4 regions of the Pseudomonas edsoni genome follow, and region 3 is predicted to be linked to each of the others. Evidence: riboswitches for the same ligand, from Rfam matches in the RefSeq annotation. Region 3 holds a riboswitch; each other region holds the start of a gene.

Region 1 (5,818 bases), 310 kb from region 3:
GGGTCGAAGACCCCGATCTGTAACCGCTTCGTCACAGACCCGGCCCAGGCCGGGTTTGTTGTTTCTACGGGCGGGGTGTCAAACAATTTGCGCAAATCGCCCAAGTTAACGCAAACCTTTGATTTTGCTTGTGGTCTGCTGCATTGTGCGCCCGGCGTCACGGGTATAAACTTTGCAAACTTTACACAGAGGCCACTAACGGTTCGTTTGGAGCCGTTCAGTCAGCATGAAACCGATTCAGCTGCCCTTGGGTGTGCGTCTGCGTGACGACGCCACCTTTATCAATTACTACCCAGGCGCCAATGCCGCTGCACTCGGCTATGTCGAGCGGCTTTGCGAAGCCGACGCCGGGTGGACTGAAAGCCTGATCTATCTGTGGGGCAAGCACGGCGTGGGGCGTACCCACCTGTTGCAGGCAGCGTGCCTGCGCTTCGAGCAAATGGGCGAGCCGGCGGTTTACCTGCCGTTGGCGGAGTTGATGGACCGTGGTATCGGCATCTTCGATCACCTGGAGCAATACGAGCTGGTGTGCCTGGATGATCTGCAGGCGATCGCCGGCAAGGCGGATTGGGAAGAGGCGCTGTTCCACCTGTTTAATCGGCTGCGTGACAGTGGCCGGCGCCTGTTGATCGCCGCGTCTACCTCGCCGCGTGAACTGCCGGTGAAGCTGGCCGACCTCAAGTCGCGCCTGACCCTGGCACTGATCTTCCAGATGCGCCCATTGTCCGACGAGGACAAATTGCGCGCCCTGCAACTGCGCGCATCCCGTCGCGGCCTGCACCTGACCGACGAAGTCGGGCATTTTATTCTCACCCGCGGCACCCGCAGCATGAGCGCATTGTTCGATTTGCTCGAACAGCTCGATCAGGCCTCGCTGCAGGCTCAGCGCAAGCTGACCATACCCTTCCTCAAGGAAACCCTCGGCTGGTAGCCAGCCCTTGTATTGCGCGGCTTTCGGCAAATTTCAGGCGCCAGAAAACCTGCGTTTGGGCCGCTTTGGCCACGCAAAAGGCGTGTAATGGGTGTTAAGCGGTTAGATGTCATCGTTCAAACAAGAAGTCACATAGATCACGATTGAATTTGCAAATCGATGTGATAGTGGGCATAGTCTCGACTTCTTTACATACCAGCCACGGTCGTGCCCATGCTAAATCGCTTCGCACCCCTCGTGCCTCTCGCACTCGTTACCCTGTTGTTTGGTTGCGCCACCCACACTCAAAACGTGGCTGAGCAGCAAAAACCAGTACAACAGTCCCAGGCAAAATTCGTTGCAACGCAGTCTTCCACTGTTTACGAGGAAGAAGTTGCAACTGAAAAGGAACTCGCCGACTTCGCCGGCAGCAAGCCTTACCAGCTTCCAGTTCTGGCCGACAGCATTCTTGAACGCGGCATGTCCCTGATCGGTACCCGTTACCGTTTCGGCGGTACCTCTGAAGCCGGTTTCGACTGCAGCGGCTTCATCGGCTACCTGTTTCGTGAAGAAGCCGGCATGAACCTGCCTCGCTCGACCCGCGAAATGATCAACGTGGATGCACCGTTGGTCGCACGCAACAACCTCAAGCCCGGTGATCTGCTTTTCTTCAGTACGGCGGGCCGTGGTCGTGTCAGCCACGCCGGTATCTACTTGGGCGATAACCAGTTTATTCACTCCAGCAGCCGTCGCAGTGGCGGTGTCCGCGTCGACAACCTGGGTGACAGTTACTGGAGCAAAACCTTCATCGAAGCCAAGCGTGCACTCGCCATGGCCCCGACGACAGTTACCGCTAGCAAGTAAAGTTAAAGTGATACTTGAAGTTTGACGTGTAAGCGCTAGAATCCCTGGATATTGTTGTAATCCGTTCGCGCGAGCTTTGCTTGCGCGTTCTGGTTTTCAGCGTTCGGCAGCGAAAAGCCGCATCCAGACCAGGATTGTTCTGCCCATGTCGACCTCAGCCCGCCTCATTCTTCTTGTTTGCGCCGCGCTCCTCAGCGCCTGCGCAAGCCGTCCACCGCCGCCCGCTCCCGTAGTGGTCAAGCCTAAGCCGGTGTTCAATTACTCCACGCAAAATTTCTCGCCGGCCGCCGAAGACGTGCTCTTCCGTGCGCTGGGCCTGGTCGGCACGCCTTATCGCTGGGGCGGCAACACGCCGGACTCCGGGTTTGATTGCAGCGGCCTGATCGGGTTTGTCTACCGTGACGCTGCGGGCATCAGCCTGCCGCGCACCACCCGAGAATTGATCGTGATGCGTGCGCAGGACGTGAGCGAAAATAACCTGCAGACCGGCGACCTGATCTTCTTTGCCACTGGCGGCGGCTCCCAAGTAAGCCACGCGGGTATCTACGTGGGCGAAGGGCGATTCGTGCATGCACCGCAGACCGGCGGCACGGTGAAGCTGGATACGCTGTCCAAAGCCTATTGGCAAAATGCCTACCTGAGCGCCAAGCGCGTGTTGCCGGCGAATCTGGCGCGCAACCCGTAAGGCGAGTGCAGATCCCGATGTGGGAGCGGGCTTGCTCGCAAAGGCGGTGGGTCAGTCGATACGCCTGATGGCTGACACTCCGCTTGCGCGAGCAAGCCCGCTCCCCCATTGGTTTTGCGCTGTACCCGAACTCGGCTATTTGGCTGCCGACACCCGCCACACCTTATTCCCCACGTCATCGGCCACCAGCAAATCTCCCTGCTGATCAATCACCACGCCGACCGGTCGGCCCATGGCTTTCTCATCGCTGTTGAGAAACCCGGTCAGCACATCCACCGGCTGGCCCTTGGGTTGGCCGCCTTCGAACGGCACGAAGATCACCTTATAGCCACTGTGCGGTTTGCGGTTCCACGAACCGTGCTGGCCGATAAACGCGCCGTTGCTGAACTGCGCCGGCAGTTTGCTGCCCTCGGCGAAGGTCAGGCCCAATGACGCGGTGTGCGGCCCCACGGCATAGTCCGGAGCGATGGCCTTGGCGACCAAGTCCAGGTTCTGCGGCGTGACGCGCACATCCACGTGTTGCCCGTAGTAGCTGAATGGCCAGCCATAAAACGCGCCATCCTTGACCGACGTGATGTAGTCCGGCACCAGGTCGCTGCCGATCTCGTCGCGCTCGTTGACCGCCGTCCACAGCTTGCCGCTCTGCGGTTCCCACGCCATGCCGTTGGGGTTGCGCAGGCCGGAGGCGAAAATACGGTGCTGGCCTGTGGCACGGTCGACTTCCCAGATTGCCGCGCGGCCTTCCTCGGCTGCCAGACCGTTTTCGCCGACGTTGCTGTTGGAGCCGACACTCACGTACAGCTTGCTGCCGTCCTTGCTGGCCACCACGTTTTTCGTCCAGTGGTGGTTGATGCTGCCACCCGGCAGGTCGACCACCTTGGTGCCGGCGGCCTTGATCGCGGTTTCGCCCGGCTGATAAGGGAAGCGCAGCAGTTTGTCCGAGTCCGCCACGTACAGGTCGTTGCCGACCAGGGTCATGCCGAACGGCGAGTTGAGGTTCTCCAGGAACACGGTGCGGGTCTCGGCCACGCCATCGTGGTCGGCATCGCGCAGCAGGGTGATGCGGTTCGGGCTCGGCACGGCGGCACCGGCGCGCCCCATGACCTTCTCCATCACCCAGCCGCGAATACCCTTGGCGTCATCCGGCTTGGGCGGCGCGTTGGTTTCCGCCACCAGCACGTCGCCGTTGGGCAATACATACAGCCAGCGCGGGTGGTCCAGGCCTTCTGCAAACGCCGCGACCTGAGTGCCGGCGGCAGCTGTCGGCTTCGCGCCGTCTGGCCAGCCAATCGCCGGGGCGATGTTCACCGTGGGGATCAGGGTTTTGTTCGGCTCCGGCAGCTTGGGTGAAGGCCCGGTGCCGTCGGACACCTGCAGAGTGGAGCTTTCACCGCAGGCGGCGAGGGTGCCTGCGAGCATGATCAGTAAGGCAAGTCTGGTTTTATGCATGGTTTTCTCCTTGATACCTGTAAGGGTAGAGGCGTTTGCCGGTCCGATCGTTCAAGTGCAAGGCCGGCTTTAATTGACGCTCCACCCCCAACCCACTAACCTTCGCGGCTTGTTCCAGGTGCTCTGTGACCTGTGGGTCGACAGAGTGAAACAGGGAAGCCGGTGAGTGAGCGCACTTGTACACAGTGCTGCCGCGATTCCGGCGCTGCCCCCGCAACGGTAAATGAGTCAAGACGGTGCCTTTTGCCACTGTATCCGCGTGATATGGGAAGGCGCGCCGTCGGCCTGCTCGCTCGCTGAGCAAGCGCCACTCATGAGCCCGGAGACCGGCCTGGATCATCCAACAGCATCACGGTGGGCGATGCTTGGCTGTCTGTGTGTCTATTTTCCTGCCCGCCGTTTTTTGTCCAGCCCCAACGGAGAGCTGCCATGACCGATTCCCCCGACCGCGACGAACGCCACCTGGCGCGCATGCTGCGCAAAAAAGCCGTGATCGATGAACGCATCGCCAATTCCCCGAACGAATGCGGCTTGTTGCTGGTATTGACCGGCAACGGCAAAGGCAAAAGCAGCTCGGCGTTTGGCATGCTCGCCCGCGCCATGGGCCATGGCATGCAGTGCGGCGTGGTGCAGTTCATCAAGGGGCGCAACAGCACCGGCGAGGAGTTGTTCTTCCGTCGCTTCCCCGAGCAAGTGCGCTTTCACGTGATGGGCGAAGGCTTTACCTGGGAAACCCAGGACCGCCAGCGCGACATCGCCGCCGCCGAAGCCGCCTGGGCAGTTTCGCGCCAATTGCTGCAAGACCCGTCGATCGGCCTGGTCGTGCTGGATGAGCTGAACATCGCCCTCAAGCACGGCTACCTTGATCTGGACCAGGTACTCAGCGACCTGCAAGCCCGCCCGCCGATGCAGCACGTGGTGGTCACCGGCCGTGGCGCCAAGCCCGAGTTGATCGAAATGGGCGACACCGTCACCGAAATGGGCATGCTCAAGCACGCGTTCCAGGCCGGTATCAAGGCACAGAAGGGCGTCGAACTTTGAACCAGCCCCGTCATTGCCCGGCCGTACTGATCGCCGCACCGGCATCCGGCCAGGGCAAAACCACCGTCACCGCGGCGCTGGCGCGTTTGCACCGCAACCTGGGACGCAAGGTGCGCGTGTTCAAGTGCGGGCCGGACTTTCTCGACCCGATGATTCACGAGCGCGCCAGCGGTGCGCCGGTGTACCAGTTGGACATGTGGATGGTCGGCGAGCAGGAAAGTCGCCGTTTGCTGTGGGAAGCGGCGGGCGAAGCTGACCTGATCCTGATCGAAGGCGTGATGGGCCTGTTCGACGGCACGCCCTCCAGCGCCGACCTGGCGCGGCACTTTGGTGTGCCGGTGCTGGGCGTGATCGACGGCACCGCCATGGCCCAGACCTTCGGCGCGCTGGCCCTGGGCCTGGCGCGCTATCAGCCGGACCTGCCGTTCGCCGGTGTGCTGGCCAACCGCGTTGGCACCCTGCGCCATGCGCAATTGCTTGAAGGCAGCCTCACTGAAGGCCTGCGCTGGTACGGCGCGTTGTCGCGTGAAACCGGCATCGAGTTGCCCAGCCGCCACCTGGGCCTGGTGCAAGCCAGCGAATTGAATGACCTCGATATGCGCCTGGACGCCGCCGCCCATGCCCTGGGCAGCAGCTGCGAAGTCGCCGTGCCGCCACCGGTGACGTTCGCCGCGCCCGAAGTGATCGAGGCCGAGCCGCTGCTGGCGGGCGTGCGCATCGCCGTGGCCCGCGACGAAGCCTTTGCGTTTACCTACGGCGCCAGCCTCGACCTGCTGCGCGCGATGGGCGCCGAATTGCGCTTCTTCTCGCCGATTCACGATAGCCAATTGCCTGAGGCCGACAGCCTCTACCTGCCCGGTGGCTACCCG
Region 2 (5,818 bases), 1.8 Mb from region 3:
GTGCGTGGGGGATGGTCAATGATGGGGTTGGGTTGGGTTGGGTTGGGTTGGGTTGGGTTGGGTTGGGTTGGGTTGGTTGGTTGGTTGGTTGGTTGGTTGGTGTACACATCCGTTGCTGCGGTCACGGCGGCTATAGGTTCCGCTCTTACAGCGGGTCACTTTGGAAAAGCCCCAAAGTAACCAAAGGGCTCTTGCCCCACCACTCGGCACCTCGCTTAGGCTCGGTGTGCCCGAACGAAGGCTTGAATCCGTGGGCCGCCGTGACGGGCCATCCATGGCCCAACACGGCTAACCCGGCGTCCTGCCGGGTTACCCACGGATTCAAACCTGCGTTCGGCCAGCGTGGTTTAACGGGGCGCCTAAGATCAAAGTCAAAAGCAGATCAAGATCAACAGCAGAGCACGGCGGCCTGGTAGCCGACCTGAGTGGTTAGATCAAAAGCGGACGCGAGGCGGCCTGACAGCCGGCCTGATCTTGGAGGCTGAACTCAATCAAATGTGGGAGCTGGCTTGCCTGCGATGGCATCAACCCGGTGTACCTGACACACCGAGGTGCCTGCATCGCAGGCAAGCCAGCTCCCACAGAAAAGCAAAAGCAATGCACTGCGGTGGTGGAGGCTGAACTCGGTCAACTTGTGGGAGCGGGCTTGCTCGCGAAGGCGGTGTGTCAGCTACACATGAGCTAACTGACCCACCGCCTTCGCGAGCAAGCCCGCTCCCACATTTGGATCGCAGTGCATCAGATACAGATGTGTTGCTGTGCTTTTGATCCGCTTTTGCTTCAACCACTCAGGTCGGCTTTCAGGCCGCCGTGCTCTGCTTTTGATCTGCTTTTGACTTTGATCTGACAGGCCCCGTCAACCACGCTGGCCGAACGCAGGCTTGAATCCGTGGGTAACCCGGCAGGACGCCGGGTTAGCCGTGTTGGGCCATGGATGGCCCGTCGCGGCGGCCCACGGATTCAAGCCGGAGTGAGGGCACACCGAGCCTAAGCGAGGTGCCGAGTGGTGGGGCAAAGACCTTTTGGTTACTTTTGGGGCGTTTGCCAAAAGTGACCCGCTGTAAGAGCGGAACCCTAAGTGGCCGTGACCGCAGCAACGGATATGTACACCAAACATCCCATTTGACTCCCCTCCCACCCCCATGCTCTCCTACACACCTTGTTTCGGGTGCCCTTCACAGGGTGAAACGGGAAACCGGTGACTTATGCCTGCGCATGAGAAGTCCGGTGCTGCCCCCGCAACGGTAAGCGAGCGAAGCGTCATAACCACTGTGCCTGTACGGCATGGGAAGGCGATGCTTTTTAGACCCAGCGTCCCTCGCAAGCCCGGAGACCGGCCCGAAAAATTTCAGATAACAAACCCGCGGTGGGCGGGCGCTGTTCAGAACCCTGCGTGCCCGGCTCGCAGGGTTTTCATGCGCTCGTTTCACCCCGAAACCCGAAGGGACGCGCCCATGTCGATCATCAGCAGCACCTCGCACTCCGCCAGTAGCACCGCCACCCTGAGCCAACGCCTGACCGCCGCCATCGGTGCGTCGATCCTCGGCGCGTGCCTGGTGTATTTCGCCGGTTTCTCGCATATCGAGGCGGTGCACAACGCTGCCCACGATACCCGCCACAGCGCCGCGTTCCCGTGCCACTGAGACCTGCCGACATGATCAAGCGCATAGCCCAAACCGCAGGCTTCACCGGCTTGCTCGCCGCCCTGCTGCTGACTCTGCTGCAAAGCTTCTGGGTCGCCCCGCTGATTCTGCAGGCGGAAACCTTTGAAAACGCACCGGCCGCTGCCGAAGTCGTGCCCCATGTGCACGCTGAAGGCGCCGCCGCTCACACCCACGACGCCGAAGCCTGGGAGCCGGAAAACGGCTGGCAGCGCGTGCTGTCCACCACTGGCGGTAACTTGGTGGTTGCGGTCGGTTTCGCATTGATGCTGGCCGGCCTTTACACCTTGCGCGCGCCAACCCGCACCGCTCAAGGGCTGCTGTGGGGCTTGGCCGGTTACGCGACGTTTGTACTGGCGCCCACCCTGGGCCTGCCACCGGAGTTGCCGGGCACCGCTGCCGCCGACCTGGCGCAGCGGCAGATCTGGTGGATCGGCACGGCGGCGTCCACGGCTGCGGGTATCGCGCTGCTGGTGTTTGGTCGCAATTGGCTGCTCAAAGGGCTGGGCGTGGCGATCCTGGCCGTGCCGCATGTGATCGGCGCGCCGCAACCTGAAGTGCATTCGATGCTGGCTCCAGAAGCGTTGGAAGCCCAGTTCAAGATCGCCTCGCAACTGACCAACGTCGCGTTCTGGCTGGCACTGGGTCTGATCAGCGCCTGGCTGTTTCGCCGCAACCGCGACGATCAATACTCGGCATGACGCTGGTGGTCGGGCTGGGTTGCCAGCGCGGGTGCGATGTTCACACCCTGCTCGGCCTGTTTGACGCCGCCCTGGCCGAGGGCGGTATCGAGCGCCAGCGCATCACCGCGCTGGCCAGTATCGACCGCAAACGGGATGAACCGGGGCTGCTTGCCCTGGCGCACATGTTGAACCTGCCGTTGCGGTGTTTCAGCGCAACGCAATTGGCGGTGTTTGAACCGCGCCTCAGTCACAGATCGGCAGTCGCGTTTGCCCATACCGGCTGTTACGGCATCGCCGAAAGTGCCGCCCTGGCCCTGGCTGAACAGCTCTCCCACCGCCCCGCCCACCTGCTGATCACGCGCAAAAAAGTCGCCCAGGCCACCTTTGCATTGGCCGGCGCTGACTAAAAACCCGATAATTGCCCTTCTCGATCATGAGCAATCTTCATGCTCGCCCGTTTTTCAACAGGAATTCCCATGACCGTCTACTTCATCGGCGCAGGCCCCGGCGACCCGGAATTGATTACCGTCAAAGGCCAACGGTTGATCCGCAGTTGCCCGGTGATCATCTATGCCGGCTCATTGGTGCCAGCGGCGGTGTTGGAAGGTCATCAGGCGGCACAGGTGGTCAACAGCGCCGAATTGCACCTGGAACAGATCATCGACCTGATCAAGGCTGCCCATGCCAAGGGCCAGGATGTGGCGCGCGTGCACTCCGGCGACCCCAGCCTGTACGGGGCGATTGGCGAGCAGATTCGCTGCTTGCGCGAGTTGGGCATACCGTTCCAGATCATTCCGGGCGTCACGGCGGTGGCGGCGTGTGCGGCGTTGCTGGAGACGGAGTTGACCCTGCCGGATATCGCCCAGAGTGTGATCCTGACGCGCTATGCGGATAAAACCAGCATGCCGGCCGGTGAAGACTTCGACAGCCTGGCGCGCCACGGCACGACCATGGCGATTCACTTGGGGGTTAATCATCTGTCCAAGATCGTCGCCGAGCTGCTGCCGCATTACGGCGCAGACTGCCCGATTGCCGTGGTGCACCGGGCGACGTGGCCAGATCAGGATTGGGTGGTGGGTACGCTGAGTGATATTGCCGAGAAAGTGGCGGCTAAAGGCTTTCGGCGTACGGCACTGATTGTGGTCGGGCGGGTGCTGGCGAATGACAGCTTCAGTGAATCCTCGCTGTACCGTGCAGGCCACGCGCACCTCTATCGGCCCTGAAGCAATGCGCTCAAACAATGTGGGCGCGGGCTTGCTCGCGAAGACGGTGGGTCAGTTGCAGATGTACTGACTGATACACCGCATTCGCGAGCAAGCCCGCTCCCACAGTTAATCTTATTTGGCAGGAATACCGCGCAAGACTCTGAATTTTAAGCATAAAAAAACGGCGCTCACGGGGCGCCGTTTTTTGTTCGCAGCGAACACCTTACTCAGTAGTAGGCGTTTTCTTTCTGCGTGTGGTCGGTGACGTCGCGTACGCCCTTGAGCTCGGGGATGCGCTCGAGCAAGGTGCGCTCGATGCCTTCACGCAAGGTCACGTCTGCCTGGCCGCAGCCCTGGCAACCGCCGCCGAACTTGAGTACGGCAATACCGTCTTCGACGACATCAATCAGGCTGACCTGACCGCCGTGGCTGGCCAGCCCCGGGTTGATCTCGGTTTGCAGGTAGTAGTTGATGCGCTCGTTGACCGGGCTGTCAGCGTTGACATTCGGCACCTTGGCGTTGGGCGCCTTGATGGTCAACTGGCCGCCCATGCGGTCGGTGGCGTAGTCGACCACGGCGTCATCGAGGAAGGCTTCGCTGAAGTTGTCGATGTACGCGGTGAAGCTTTTCAGCCCCAGGGCGGTGTCTTCAGGCTTCTCTTCTCCGGGCTTGCAGTAGGCAATGCAAGTCTCGGCGTATTGGGTGCCGGGCTGGGTGATAAAGACGCGGATGCCGATACCTGGGGTGTTCTGCTTGGACAGCAGGTCGGCCAGGTAATCGTGGGCGGCGTCGGTAATGGTTATGGCAGTCATGGAAACTCCTCACAGGCTTGCGGGCAGTTTACGCCAAATCATTACAGAGGTACAAAGTCCTAGTGTTTTTGTCGGGATAAATTCGACCGCTCGTCGCCATCAAACCAGCCTTTGAGCACGCGATAACTGCCCTGCTCCAGCCATCGGTAGCTGCCCATGGCGCTCAGGCCGATGATCACCACGCACACGGCCAGCACGGCATAAGGGTTCAGGGCGTAACGCTGGGCCAGATAACCGCCGGCCGAAAGCACCAGCACGTGCAGCAAATACACCGAATAGGAGCAGTCCCCGAGTACTTTAAACAGACGATAGTTGACGAAGAATCGCTCAAGCGCCACGCACGCCACCACCAACACCGCGCTGGGCAGGCCCCAGGTCAAGGCGCGGGGCGAGGCCGGCCAATGATAGATCGCCAGCAGCGCTGCGACGATTCCCAGCAGCGGCAGCCATAACCCCGGGCGAATCCAGCCCTTGCGGTAGAGCATGCCGATGCCGATGCCCATCAGAAATTCGACGACAATGTCCGAGCGATAGAACTCACTGATCCAGCCAAACGAGGTCCAGGCCTCGCAGACCGCAAACAACAATGCCGCCACCACCAGCAGTCGCCATTGCCGACGGAACAGCAAGGCCCAGGCAAACAGCAGGTAAAAAAGCATCTCGTAGTTCAGCGTCCAACCGACGTTAAGGGTCGGGTACACGCCATAACCGCCGGGGTTTTGCGAAGGAATAAACAACAGCGACATCAACACATGGGCGGCATCGACGCTCTGGTCCGGCAGCATTGGCCGGGCGACCACCACCAGTAATGCCATCAGCAGCGTGTAGAACCAGTAGGCCGGCACGATGCGCAGCAAACGGTACAACAGGAAACGCCAGGGCGGCAGGTCCTTGTCCTGGGTAGACAGGAAAATCACCAGGCCGCTGATGACAAAAAACACGTCCACGCCCGCGGCGCCCTTTTCGACAAATAACCTTCCCAAGGCCGTGTCCGCCTTGAAACCGAAGAAAATCTGCATGAAGTGGTGCCCTACCACCGTCCAGGCCGCCAGCGCGCGCAACGCCTGTACCGAGATCAACATTGTTTGCCGCCCTTCCCAACTCATCTAGATGAAGTTGGGACCATGGCGGACGGCCAAAGGTCGATCAAAGATTCTCGTAGCGGTTCATGTCCAGCACGCCTTCTTCCACCGGCGTGGTTTCGCGGATGTACCGCGACGCGTCATGGAAATACTGCCAGAACAGCGGATGGCTGCGGCGCACGCCCCAGCGATCGACGATCTTCTCGAAGCGCTTGGCGTCCCTGGCATTTTCCATTGCCGCCACAAACTCCGGCACTTCCTGCGCGGGGATATTGAAGATGAAATTCGGGTAGCTGCTGAGCACACCGGGGTAGATGGTCACAGTGTCCAGGCCCGGTTGATAGCGATAAGCCTCACCCAACAGGAACGCCACAT
Region 3 (5,818 bases):
AGTATTCGCCGATCAGGAAGGTGGTCGCCTGCCACGTGGTCATCAACATGCCCAATTGCTGGATGAACTGCGGCAGGTTGTTGTTCGGGTTGTGCTGGGTCTGGCTGGCCAGCACCACGGAGCGGAACGAATCGACAAACACCAGCGACGGCGAATGCGCCTCGACCTCGCTGACAATGCGCCGCAGTACCTCGTCCAGGTCGCCCGCCAGGGTGTCGTCGGCCAGGTTGATATAACGAATCGACCGGTTAATGGCAGCGTCGTCGAAAAAATCGAATTGCTGCTGGTAGCGCAGCATCTTCAGCGGCGGCTCACCGAGCACGGTAAAGAACAGCGCCGGGCGCTCCGGCGTGGCCAGGGCGAACATCATCTGGTGCGCGAGGGTGGTTTTGCCGCAGCCTGGCGGGCCGGCGATCAGGTTGAACGAAAACTCCGGCAGGCCACCGCCCAGGACCTCGTCCAGTCCTGGCACACCCGTGGCCAGACGGTTGATAGTCACTTTGGTGCTCATGGCGAAATTTCCTGCGAAGAGGTGTCGCTCGAAGAAGGCTGCCACACGCCAACCAGCAGACGTGCGGTGAGTGAAGGCCCGATCAGCGTGGTCAGAAGCTCGTAGAGGGTAGTCAGCAACACCTCACCGAAAAACAGCGCATCGGTTTCGTTCTGCTCGACGAGTACGGATTTGAGGGCAATCAAGTCCATCGCGGCCGGCACCCTGTCATAGGTGGCGGCCAGGCGTGGATGGGTCGAGACGCACAGATGGAAGCTGCGACGGTACAGCGCGGCAACGCCTTGCTGGCCGATGATGGGCGCCAGTGCTGCGCCCACATCCTGCAAAATCGAAACAACTGCCGCGGCGATGCTTGCAGTGTCAGCCTGCGGACCAACACGGTGCGCCAGAGAAGCTACGATCCGGCGGCTCTCTTCGCTAAGCGTGGGCATGTCTGACTAATATCTGATGAACAGAGACCGATGGTACACCCTATATCCGGAGATAGAGACCCCGGCGGCCTGCCAATTGCGCATGGACAGGCTCCCCCTTGCGGGCATGATCGACTACCATAACGCGCCGGTTCCCACACGGGACTAATAGGGAATCCGAAGCGCGTTCATTGCGCCAATCGGAACTGCCCCCGCAACTGTAGGTGCTGAGCCTGCTCCACATCGCCACTGGACATTGCCCGGGAAGGCCGGAGCGTGGCGACGACGCATCAGTCAGGAGACCTGCCGGCCCAGCAAAATCACTAACCGGCGGGGTGTCCGGGAAGTACCTCCGCGCCCTGCGATGCCCGCAGCGCTACAGGGTGTATTTCCGAGCCGTACCTCCCCAGTTCCACGTACGGTTTACCCGGAGATTGCCCGATGCTGCCACGCGTTACTGCCCTGATCACCGCCCTGGGCTTTTGTGCCCTGGCCCAAGCGGCGCCCACTCACTACCCGCTGACGGTGCAGAACTGCGGCAGCACCTTGACCTTTGAGCAGGCGCCTGCGCGCACGGTGACCATCGGCCAGGCCGCCACCGAAATGCTCTACGCCCTGGGCGTCGGCGACAAAGTGGTCGGCACCTCGCTGTGGTTCAACAACGTATTGCCACAATACAAGGCGCAGAACGACGCCATTGAGCGCCTGGCCAACAACGAACCCAGCTTCGAAGCGGTGATCGCCAAGCGCCCGCAGCTGGTGGCCGCCGAGCTGGAATGGGTGGTGGGCCCGCAAGGTGTGGTCGGCACCCGCGAGCAGTTTCACGAGCTGAAAATCCCCACCTACCTGCTGCCCTCCGACTGCGAAGCCAAGGACAACCTGGTGGGCGCCGACGGCACGCGGCTGGAGCCGTTTCGCGTCGAGACCGTCTATAAGAGCATCAGCCAACTGGCCGAGATTTTTGACGTACAGGCGCGCGGCCAACAATTGAACGACGAACTCAAGGCGCGCTTGGCCAAATCCATCGCCACCGCCCACAGCAAAGGCCTCAAGCAGGCCAGCGCATTGGTGTGGTTCTCCAGCTCGGAAATGGCCAGCGACCCATACGTGGCCGGCCACAAGGGCGTGCCCGAATTCATGCTCCAAACCCTGGGCCTGCACAACGTGGTGCAGTCCGATGAAGAGTGGCCCGCCGTCGGCTGGGAGACCATCGCCAAGGCCAACCCGACCTTCCTGGTGATCGCGCGCATGGACCGGCGCCGCTACCCCGCCGACGACCATGAAAAGAAACTCGCGTTCCTGCGCAGTGACCCGGTGACGCGCAACATGGACGCGGTGAAAAACAACCGCATCATCATCCTCGACGCCCTGGCATTGCAGGCCAGCGTGCGCACGTTCGATGGCCTGGAACAGCTGGCCGGCGCCATCGACGGCTACGACCTGCGCAAATGATGCGTACCCTTCTCGCCCTGGCGCTGCTGTTGCTCGCCGTGCTCGCCGGCGTGGCCATCGGCGAAACCGCCATCGCGCCGCAGGTGGTGTTGCAGGTGCTTGCCAACAAACTGTGGGCAGCCGGTTACGTGCTCGACCCGATCGACGAAGGCGTGGTGTGGAACTACCGCCTGACCCGCGCCCTGGTCGCCGCCGCGTGCGGTGCCGGGTTGGCCACGTGCGGGGTGATCTTGCAGTCGTTGTTGCGTAACCCGTTGGCCGATCCTTATCTGCTGGGCATCAGCGCCGGCGCCTCGACCGGCGCGGTATTGGTGGCACTGATCGGCGTCGGCGGCGGGCTGGTTTCGCTGTCGGCAGGCGCGTTTGTCGGCGCCATGGCGGCCTTTGCGCTGGTGATTCTGCTGGCGCGCGCCAGCGGCTCGGCGAGCGGCACCGGCCAGATCATCCTCGCCGGCATCGCCGGGTCACAGCTGTTCAACGCCCTCACGGCGTTCCTGATCACCAAGTCCGCCAGCTCCGAGCAGGCACGCGGCATTATGTTCTGGCTGCTGGGCAACCTCAGCGGGGTGCGCTGGCCGTCGGTGTGGCTGGCGGTGCCGGTGACCGTCGCAGGCCTGGCGGTGTGCCTGTGGCACCGCCGCGCGCTGGACGCGTTCACCTTCGGCACCGACTCGGCGGCCTCGCTGGGCATTCCAGTGCGCCGGGTGCAGTTTGTGCTGGTGGGCTGCGCGGCGCTGGTGACGGCGGTGATGGTGTCGATTGTCGGCTCCATTGGCTTTGTCGGGCTGGTGATTCCGCATGCGGTGCGCCTGCTGGTCGGTACCGGGCATTCACGGCTGCTGCCGGCCAGCGCCTTGGGCGGCGCGCTGTTTTTGATCGCCGCCGACGTGCTCTCGCGCACGCTGATCAAGGGCCAGGTGATTCCGGTCGGCGTGGTCACCGCGCTGGTCGGCGCGCCGGTGTTTGCGCTGATCCTGATCGGCCGGAGAAATGCGCGATGACGGTGCTCAGTTGCACGGGCCTGGGGTTCAAAGTGCGCGATGCCGAGTTGCTGCGCGATATCCACTTGGACGTTCAGCAAGGTGAAACCTTGGGCATTGTCGGGCCGAACGGTTCCGGCAAGTCCACCCTGCTCAAACTGCTGGCCGGTTTGCGTGCACCGGCGTCCGGTGAAGTGCTGTTGGGCGGCCAGCACTTGGGCCGCCTATCCCGGCGCGCCATCGCGCAGCAACTGGCCGTGGTGGAGCAGCAGGCTGATACCGACGATGCCATCCGCGTGTTCGACGCCGTGGCGCTGGGCCGCACGCCCTGGCTGTCGGCGCTGAGCCCGTGGTCTGACGAAGACGACGCCATTGTGGGTCAGGCGCTGCACGACGTAGACGCCACCCACCTGAGCAAACGCGCGTGGCGCAGCCTCTCCGGTGGCGAACGCCAACGCGTGCACATCGCCCGCGCCCTGGCGCAACGGCCGCAGATTCTGTTGCTGGATGAGCCGACCAATCACCTGGATATCCAGCATCAACTGGCGATCTTGAAGGGCGTGCAGGCCCTGCCGGTGACCACCTTGATTGCGCTGCATGACCTCAACCAGGCACTGACCTGCGATCGCCTGGCCGTGCTGGACCGCGGGCGGCTGGTGGCGCTGGGCCCGCCACTGGAGGTGCTGACGCCGCAGCGATTGCAAGAGACATTCGGGGTACAGGCGCACTACCTGACAGACCCATTTGACGGCGCGCAGATCCTGCGGTTGCGCTCGAACTGATGAGCTGACCGCGGCTCCTAACAACACCACCAATCAACTGTGGGAACTGGCTTGCCTGCGAGGGCGGTGTGTCAGTGGCATGTCAGTCGGCAGACCCGCCGCCTTCGCGGGCAAGCCCGCTCCCACAGTTTGACCGAGTACAGACCGCCACCACCGCACTGCTTTTGCTTTTCTGTGGGAGCTGGCTTGCCTGCGATGGCGGTGTGTCAGTGACATGTCAGTCGGCTGACCTGCCGCCTTCGCGGGCAAGCCCGCTCCCACAGTTTGACCGCGCTCATCTGCCAGTGCCGCACTGCTTTGCCTTTCTGTGGGAGCTGGCTTGCCTGCGATGGCGGTGTGTCAGAGGCATGTCAGTCGGCTGACCTGCCGCCTTCGCGGGCAAGCCCGCTCCCACAGTTTGACCGCGTTCATCTGCCAGTGCCGCACCGCTTTGCCTTTCTGTGGGAGCTGGCTTGCCTGCGATGCAGGCACCTCGGTGTATCAGGTACACCGGGTTGATGCCATCGCAGGCAAGCCAGCTCCCACCCTTGATTGAGTTCAGCGTCCAACATCAGGTCGGCTGTCAGGCCGCCTCGCCTTCGCTTTTGATCTAACCACTCAGGTCGGCTACCAGGCCGCCGTGCTCTGCTTTTGATCTTGATCTGCTTTTGATTTTGATCTTAGGCGCCCCGTTAAACCACGCTGGCCGAACACAGGTTTTGGAGCGTGGGTAAACCGGCAGGACGCCGGTTTAGCCGTGTTGGGCCATGGATGGCCCATCGCGGCGGCCCCACGGTCCAAAGCCTGCGTGAGGGCACACCGAGCCTAAGCGAGGTGCCGAGTGGTGGGGCAAGAGCCCTTTGGTTACTTTGGGGCTTTTCCAAAGTGACCCGCCGTAAGGGCGGAACCCCTCTCAGCCCCCCCAATCACGGATATCCACTCAGCCCCCCAAAAAACCCAGCCGCCAGCGCTACAGCGACCGCTGCATATGCGTCGTCCGCCAAACCGGATCCGCCTCGACATCAACAATCTCAAACCCCTGCCGAAGCCAAAAATCAATCGCCCCAGCAAGAAACGGATGAGTATGCAGGTAAACCATCTCCACCCCCTCCCCCCGCGCCTTCGCCTCCAGCGCGCCGTACAACTCACCCGCCAACCCGAATCGGCGCGACGTCGGCGCGACGTCGGCGCCACAAACAGGCGTACCACCTCCACCGTCTTGAGGCCCTGGTAATTCAACTGGGAGAAGCGCCCGTCGTAGTGCACATAGCCGATGGCCGCAACAATCCGGCCATCGACGCGGGCGATCAAAAACTGGCCGTCGCCATGAACATACACCGCTTCAAATCGCGCCAGATCATCCGGCATGCCGGCTGCGCTGAGCTTGGGGAAAAGCTCGCTGCGAGCCTCAAGGACAAAGTCCAGCACTGCTGGAATGTCGTCGCAGGTCACATCCTGAATGACCGGTCGCTCGTTCATACAACCCTGATCTGACTGATCCCTACCACCTGCGCCTGCTCCAGAATCTCCTCAGGCGTCGCATCCGCAGGCGGCAGGATCAACCCATTCTCCGCATCGCCAAAATGCAATTGCAGTAAATGCATCGCCGCCTCGTGCAGGGGCAGTTCAGGCTGTTTGAGTTCAAACACGTGGGTGCGGGGCTCGTCGTTGAACAGGTAGTTCAGGGTGTATTCGCGCATGGTG
Region 4 (5,818 bases), 630 kb from region 3:
GCGCCACCTTGTGCTGGGCGGCCAGGGCTTGCACGCTGGTGATGCCGGGGATCACTTCGAACTCGAAGACGCTGCGGCCACTGGCCAGAATCGCCTGCAGGATGCGGATGGTGCTGTCGTACAGCGCAGGGTCGCCCCAGGCCAGGAACGCGCCCACTTCACCGTCAGCCATCTGCTCGTTGATCATGTGCTCGAAGGTCTGCTGCTTGTCGCGATTCAGGTCCTGCACGGCGGTGGTGTAGTCGATATCGCCGCGCACGCGCTCGGGGCAGTCGGCCTCGACGAAACGGTAGCCAGGCTCGGTTATGTAGGTTTGGCAGATCTCGCGGCGCAGGTCGATCAGCTTGTCTTTGCTTTGGCCCTTGTCCATCAGAAAAAACACGTCAGTGCGGTTCAGCGCCTTGACGGCTTGCATCGTGATGTAGTCAGGGTTGCCGGCGCCAATGCCGATGATCAGGATGCGTTTCATGGGTTGCTCTCATTGCGGGGCGTGGATTTTGCCATGTTCACGCGCTCAGGCGTGAGTTTCCAGACGCAGGCGCCACACGTTGTTAAAGCGCAGTTCAGTGGCGGACAGCGGCTCGACGTCAATCAGGTAGAACATCGACATAGGGAACTGCAACACGTACAGCATCGCGGCGCGAATCACAAACGGGTGGGTGATGGCCACTACCTGCCCGGGCTGGGTTTCGAGACTTTTCATCCAGTCAGCGACTCGCACGCAAATCTGCTCCACCGACTCACCGCCGTGAGGCGCGCTGGTGCTGTTGGTCATCCAGTCACTCAATGCATGGCTGTCGAGCTGGGCGATGGCCTGGCCTTTCCAGGTGCCAAAATCACCGTCGCGCAACGCGTCTTCGACCTGCGCGTTGTCGCCGAACAAGCCCGCGGTTTGTCGGGTTCGGGCCTCGGGCCCACACACCAGTCGCGAGCGTTTCTTGAAACGCCCCGCCAGGGACAACGCCGCGGGCTGCCACTGCATCGCCACCGATTCGTCATCGGGAAACCGCCCCTGTTTTTGCAACGGCGTGGCGGCATGGCATATCAAGGTCAAGCGGGTGGCCTGCATCACAATTCACTCTGTTTCGACGCGCAGTCGGCGTAGACTGGCAAAGTTGTTTCAACATGTTACAACGAACATGAAAGAGGAAGCCGGTTCGAATCCGGCGCGGTCGCGCCACTGTATTCGGCCTTTTAGCCGTAAGCCAGACCCTGTTTCAGCCCAATCGCAATCCATTTCGGGACGCGTCATCCCTGGAGGTCTTCATGGCTAACACCGCTGCAACGAACCCTGATGTGTATGGACCCACCCTGCCCTTGGGCGAAATTCTGCCTTGGGCGATCTTCGGTGGCCTGTTGTTGCTGCTGGCGCTCTATTTTGTCGGCGCCGAGCAAGGCGCCACCGCTGTGTTCAAAGGCATGTATGTGCATGAATTTGTGCACGACGGCCGCCACCTGCTGGGTTTCCCCTGCCATTAATCGATAAGAGAGACACGACATGACAGGGCATTTACTCCTACGCGGGATGCTGGTGGGCTTGCTCGCCGGCGTGCTGGCTTTCGGCTTCGCCAAGGCCTTTGGTGAACCGCAGATCGACAAGGCCATCGCCTTTGAAGACCACATGGCACAGATGCACGGCGATGCGCCGGAAGAGGAACTGGTAAGCCGCGAGGTGCAAAGCACCTTCGGCCTGTTCACCGGCGTGGTGGTGTACAGCGTGTCACTGGGCGGCCTCTTCGCCCTGGTGTTCGCTTACGCCCTGGGCCGCATCGGCAAGGTCGGCCCGCGTGGCCTGGCGGCGCTGCTGGCACTGGCGGCATGTGTGGCAATTACCGTGGTGCCAGGGCTCAAGTACCCGGCCAACCCGCCATCGGTGGGCGACCCCGAAACCATCGCGCAGCGCACCAAGCTGTTCTTCCTCATGCTGCTGGTGTCAGTGGCGGCCGCGGTGATTGCGATCAACGCCGCACGCAAGCTGATTGCCCGCCGTGGCATCTGGGCCGGGGCGATTCTGGGTGCGGCGTTGTACATCGTGATTGTGTCGGTGGCCGGCAGCCTGTTCCCGGTGATCAACGAAGTGCCGGAGGCGTTTTCGGCTGTGCTGCTGTGGAAGTTCCGCGTAGCGTCGCTGGGTATCCAGCTGGTGCTGTGGACCACCCTCGGCCTGGTGTTTGGCGCGGTGGCCGAGCGCAAGCTCAGCCAGCCAAAAGCGCGCTTCAACCCTTGAACTGACTCCCGGGGCGGGCCAGGTACAACACGTCATAGCCCGTTCCGGGATGCGCCGCATCCAGCGCCTTGCCCGACAAGGTGATGCGCACCAGCCGCCACGCCTGCACATCCAGCGCCAGGCATACCGCGAACGTGTCGCGGCTGTCGGCCACCTGCTGATTGCGCCGTTTCTCCTCGGCGACGATCCCGGCCCGATCCGCCCCCGGCACCAGCGGCCACTCCTCTCGGTACAGGCTCAACGCGTGCTGCGCGGGCCCACGCTGCACATCCAGCGGCAACCAGCTTTCGATGTGCGGACGGCCAAAGCTGTCGAGCACCTTTTGAAAACGCTCGCCCAGTAGAAAGTCGGCGGCCTGCAACGGGTCGGCCCACAGGTAGACCGACGCATACACATTGCCCGGCGCCTGCCCACGCGTCTGCGCGATAAACGCCTTGAACAGCAGCCCTTGCGCGTCATCCCACAACGGCCCCAGTTGCGCGGCGCGCCGGCGTATCACGTCCATGTCGTAGTCGGCAGGCAGGCGGTGTGAATATTGTTTGGCAAACATGGCAAAGCTCCTGTGCAAGATGTGGACTGAGCTTGCGCACTGGCGATGATTTCAACAAGATATGGCCGAATATAAGTGCGATAAGGATTGGATATGACTGACGCGCTCAAACCCCTGGACATCGACACCGTGCACGCCTTCGTGCTGGTGGCTGATTTTGCCAGCTTCACCCGCGCCGCCGAGGCGCTCGACACCTCCCAGGCCGCCATCAGCCTGAAGCTCAAGCGGCTGGAAGAACGCCTCGGTTACCGCCTGTTGCTACGCACGCCTCGCCATGTGCAACTGTCGCCCCAAGGCGAGCAGTTCATCGTGGCCGCGCGTGTCCTGCTCAATGCCCATGAGCGGGCACTGGCGGACCTGGGCACCCACGCGCCACGGCGTTTGGTGATCGGCATCAGCGACCACGTGGCCGGGCCGGACTTGCCCACCTGGCTCAGCCGCCTCGCGGCCTACGACCCGCTGGTGATTCTCGAGGTGCGCATCGCCTCGTCCCGCGACCTGGTGGCCGCGTTTGATCGCAATGAACTGGACGCGGTGATCGTGCGCAACGAAGGCGATCGCCAGGACGGCGAAGTGCTGGCGGTCGAACGCTTTGGCTGGTTCGCCGCGCCCCACTGGCAACACAGCCCCGGCACACCGCTGCGCATGGCGACCATGGCCGCGCCCTGTGGCGTTCGGCACCTGGCGGTCAGAGCACTGGATGCAGCGCGGATCGACTGGACCGAAGTGTTTGTCGGCGGTGGTGTGATGGCGGTAGGCGCGGCCGTGAGCGCCGGATTGGGGGTCGCCGCCCTCGCCCCACGCGTGGCCCCGGCCGGGGCGGTGGACGTGAGCGAGCAATACGGCCTGCCCGCATTACCCGTCAGTGAAGTGCTGCTGTACAGCCGGATCAGTGATGCACGCTCGCGCGAAACGTTGCGCGCGTTGAGCGCAACGTTTCGCGGTGTGCTGCAGCGCTGAGTGTCAGGCGACGGGCGCTTCTTCGCTGGCCACAGCGGTGGCGGCCTGGGCCTGCAACTGAGCCGCCTGCTGGCTGTAGTCACGCAGGTAGACGATGAACTCCTGCAGCAGGCGATCCCACAGTTCCAGCTGGCTGCGCAGGTGCGTGGTGCCAACACCGGCCACCACCACATCCATTTCCATCAGCAGGAACTCACCCTGCACCGACAACCGCGCAAAACGGCGCGATGCGTTCCATACCTGGGCCAGGCCTTCGGGCAATTCGCCTTGCACGCGCAGGGCGCAGCTGTAGGTGAAGTCGACGTAACTGCCCTGCTCCGCCGCCGGGTTGCCGAAGCGCACGGCAAAGCCGATACCCTGGCTCGCGCTGAGCAATTGCACGATGCCGTTCTGTTCGGTCTGGTTGACGCGATAGCCGGCTTCCTGCAGCAATTCAGTCAGGCTTTTCGGGGTAACGCTGTTGATCAGTTCACTCATGGTCAGGTCTTCCTTGAAGATCAATGATAGGCGCCTGAAACAGCGTAGCCGGGTTTTCGAAAACCGCAGTCGATCAGGCGGCAGTGGCCAGCACGGCCCCCGCCGGCGCCAACAACGGGCTGCCACTGGCGACGAAATCTTCCTTGCGCAGCACCACCAGGGCGATCAACGACACCACACCGGTTGCCACATAGAAATACCAGGGTGAGGTGATGTCGCCCGTCACCTTGATCAGCCAGGTGGAGATCAGCGGCGCGCTGCCGCCAAACACCGCGACCGGCACGTTGTACGCCACGGCAATCCCGGTGGAGCGGATGCGCGTGGGCAGCAGCTCGCTCATCAGCGCATAGGTCGAGGAGGCATACAGCCCGAACAGGATCGCCACCGCCATCAATGGCGCGAAGAACGATGCAGCAGTGGCGGTCGGCGCCGACTTGAACAGCCAGAACATCGCCAGCGTAGCCAGGGTGCCGATCACCATCAGAAACGGCTTACGTCCGTATTTATCGGTGAACGCACCGCCAAACGGCATCACGAACGCGGCCGAGAAACTCGCGACGAACACATAGAGCAGCGTGGTGCCGCTGTCGAACTTGAGGATCTTGGCCATGTAGGTCGAGGCGAAGGTCAGCACCAGGTAAAAGATCGAGCTGTGCAAGGTGATGATGAAGAACACCAGGGCAATCGCGCGCTTCCACTGCCAGACTTCGCGCAACGGTGCACGGGAAGTCTGCCCGGCGCGCTGCAAGGCGAGAAACTCCGGGCTGTCTTCCAGCTTGAGGCGGATGTACATGGAGATAAAACCCAACGGTGCGGCGATCAGGAACGGCACGCGCCAGGCCCATTCCTGCATCACCTCGGCGCCCAGGATCCAGGTCATGCCATTGGCTACGGCGCCGCCCAGCAACAGGCCGAGCACGGCGGTGACCATTAGCCAGCAGGTGGCAAAGCCGCGTCGGCCGGGGCCGGCGTATTCGGAGATAAAGCTGGTCACTGTGCCGATCTCGCCGCCCGCCGAAAAACCCTGCACGCAGCGCACCAGAATCAGCAGCACCGGCGCAGCAATGCCCAGCGTGGCGTACGTGGGCAACAGGCCGAGCATGACGGTGGAACCGGTCATCATCACCAGCGCCATGATCAGGGTTTTGCGGCGCCCGATCTTGTCCGCCAGCGGACCGAAGAACAGCCCGCCCAGTGGCCGGATGAAAAAGCTCAGGGCAAACGCTGCGAAGCTGGCCAGCAAGCTGGTGGTCGGGTCATCGGAGACGAAAAATGCCTGGCCGATGTACACGGCGAGAAAGCCGTAGACGCCGTAGTCGTACCACTCGATCAAGTGACCGGAAGTGGCACCGAGAAACGCACGGCGCCGCTTGCGGACCGTGTCTTGCGCTTGATTGCCCATCGAAGGGACTCCTTGTCTGATGTTCTGTCCATGAAAAACGGGTCTAGGGAAGCGCGGCGATACTCGCTGCTTTCAGCCACTGCCGCAAGTCAGTCTTGAGGATTTTGCCGTAACTGTTCTTTGGCAATTCGCCGGGAAACAGGTACTTCCTGGGTTTCTTGAACGAGGCCATGCGCTGTAAAAACCATGCCGTCAGCTCGGC

What was found. A riboswitch is a leader RNA that binds a small molecule or an ion and turns the genes downstream of it on or off. The one in region 3 is predicted to bind cobalamin.
Region 1: another riboswitch for cobalamin. It lies ahead of cobO (cob(I)yrinic acid a,c-diamide adenosyltransferase); the one in region 3 lies ahead of C4J83_RS20490 (ABC transporter substrate-binding protein).
Region 2: another riboswitch for cobalamin. It lies ahead of C4J83_RS12320 (CbtB domain-containing protein); the one in region 3 lies ahead of C4J83_RS20490 (ABC transporter substrate-binding protein).
Region 4: another riboswitch for cobalamin. It lies ahead of C4J83_RS17640 (CbtB domain-containing protein); the one in region 3 lies ahead of C4J83_RS20490 (ABC transporter substrate-binding protein).

The regions. Positions count from the first base shown of each region.
Region 1 is NZ_CP027762.1:4,750,319-4,756,136, reverse strand. Features, by position in the region: gene C4J83_RS21975 (AI-2E family transporter) at 1-23, shown strand, start outside; gene hda (DnaA regulatory inactivator Hda) at 227-931, shown strand; gene C4J83_RS21965 (C40 family peptidase) at 1,145-1,774, shown strand; gene C4J83_RS21960 (C40 family peptidase) at 1,920-2,459, shown strand; gene C4J83_RS21955 (PQQ-dependent sugar dehydrogenase) at 2,595-3,908, opposite strand; cobalamin riboswitch at 4,008-4,257, shown strand; gene cobO (cob(I)yrinic acid a,c-diamide adenosyltransferase) at 4,338-4,949, shown strand; gene C4J83_RS21945 (cobyrinic acid a,c-diamide synthase CobB) at 4,946-5,818, shown strand, end outside.
Region 2 is NZ_CP027762.1:2,628,560-2,634,377, reverse strand. Features, by position in the region: cobalamin riboswitch at 1,150-1,356, shown strand; gene C4J83_RS12320 (CbtB domain-containing protein) at 1,455-1,643, shown strand; gene C4J83_RS12315 (CbtA family protein) at 1,655-2,362, shown strand; gene C4J83_RS12310 (cobalamin biosynthesis protein) at 2,359-2,751, shown strand; gene cobM (precorrin-4 C(11)-methyltransferase) at 2,821-3,567, shown strand; gene nfuA (Fe-S biogenesis protein NfuA) at 3,777-4,361, opposite strand; gene C4J83_RS12295 (acyltransferase family protein) at 4,421-5,443, opposite strand; gene C4J83_RS12290 (fatty acid cis/trans isomerase) at 5,508-5,818, opposite strand, start outside.
Region 3 is NZ_CP027762.1:4,437,920-4,443,737, forward strand. Features, by position in the region: gene C4J83_RS20480 (ATPase domain-containing protein) at 1-511, opposite strand, end outside; gene C4J83_RS20485 (hypothetical protein) at 508-942, opposite strand; cobalamin riboswitch at 1,054-1,246, shown strand; gene C4J83_RS20490 (ABC transporter substrate-binding protein) at 1,363-2,373, shown strand; gene C4J83_RS20495 (FecCD family ABC transporter permease) at 2,370-3,374, shown strand; gene C4J83_RS20500 (ABC transporter ATP-binding protein) at 3,371-4,135, shown strand; partial or broken gene C4J83_RS20510 (GNAT family N-acetyltransferase) at 5,085-5,593, opposite strand; gene C4J83_RS20515 (hypothetical protein) at 5,590-5,814, opposite strand.
Region 4 is NZ_CP027762.1:3,810,540-3,816,357, forward strand. Features, by position in the region: gene cobF (precorrin-6A synthase (deacetylating)) at 1-469, opposite strand, end outside; gene C4J83_RS17635 (histidine phosphatase family protein) at 515-1,069, opposite strand; adenosylcobalamin (AdoCbl) riboswitch at 1,141-1,220, shown strand; gene C4J83_RS17640 (CbtB domain-containing protein) at 1,267-1,479, shown strand; gene C4J83_RS17645 (CbtA family protein) at 1,526-2,227, shown strand; gene C4J83_RS17650 (DUF4865 family protein) at 2,217-2,777, opposite strand; gene C4J83_RS17655 (LysR family transcriptional regulator) at 2,871-3,737, shown strand; gene C4J83_RS17660 (YbjN domain-containing protein) at 3,741-4,214, opposite strand; gene C4J83_RS17665 (MFS transporter) at 4,288-5,616, opposite strand; gene C4J83_RS17670 (class I adenylate-forming enzyme family protein) at 5,660-5,818, opposite strand, start outside.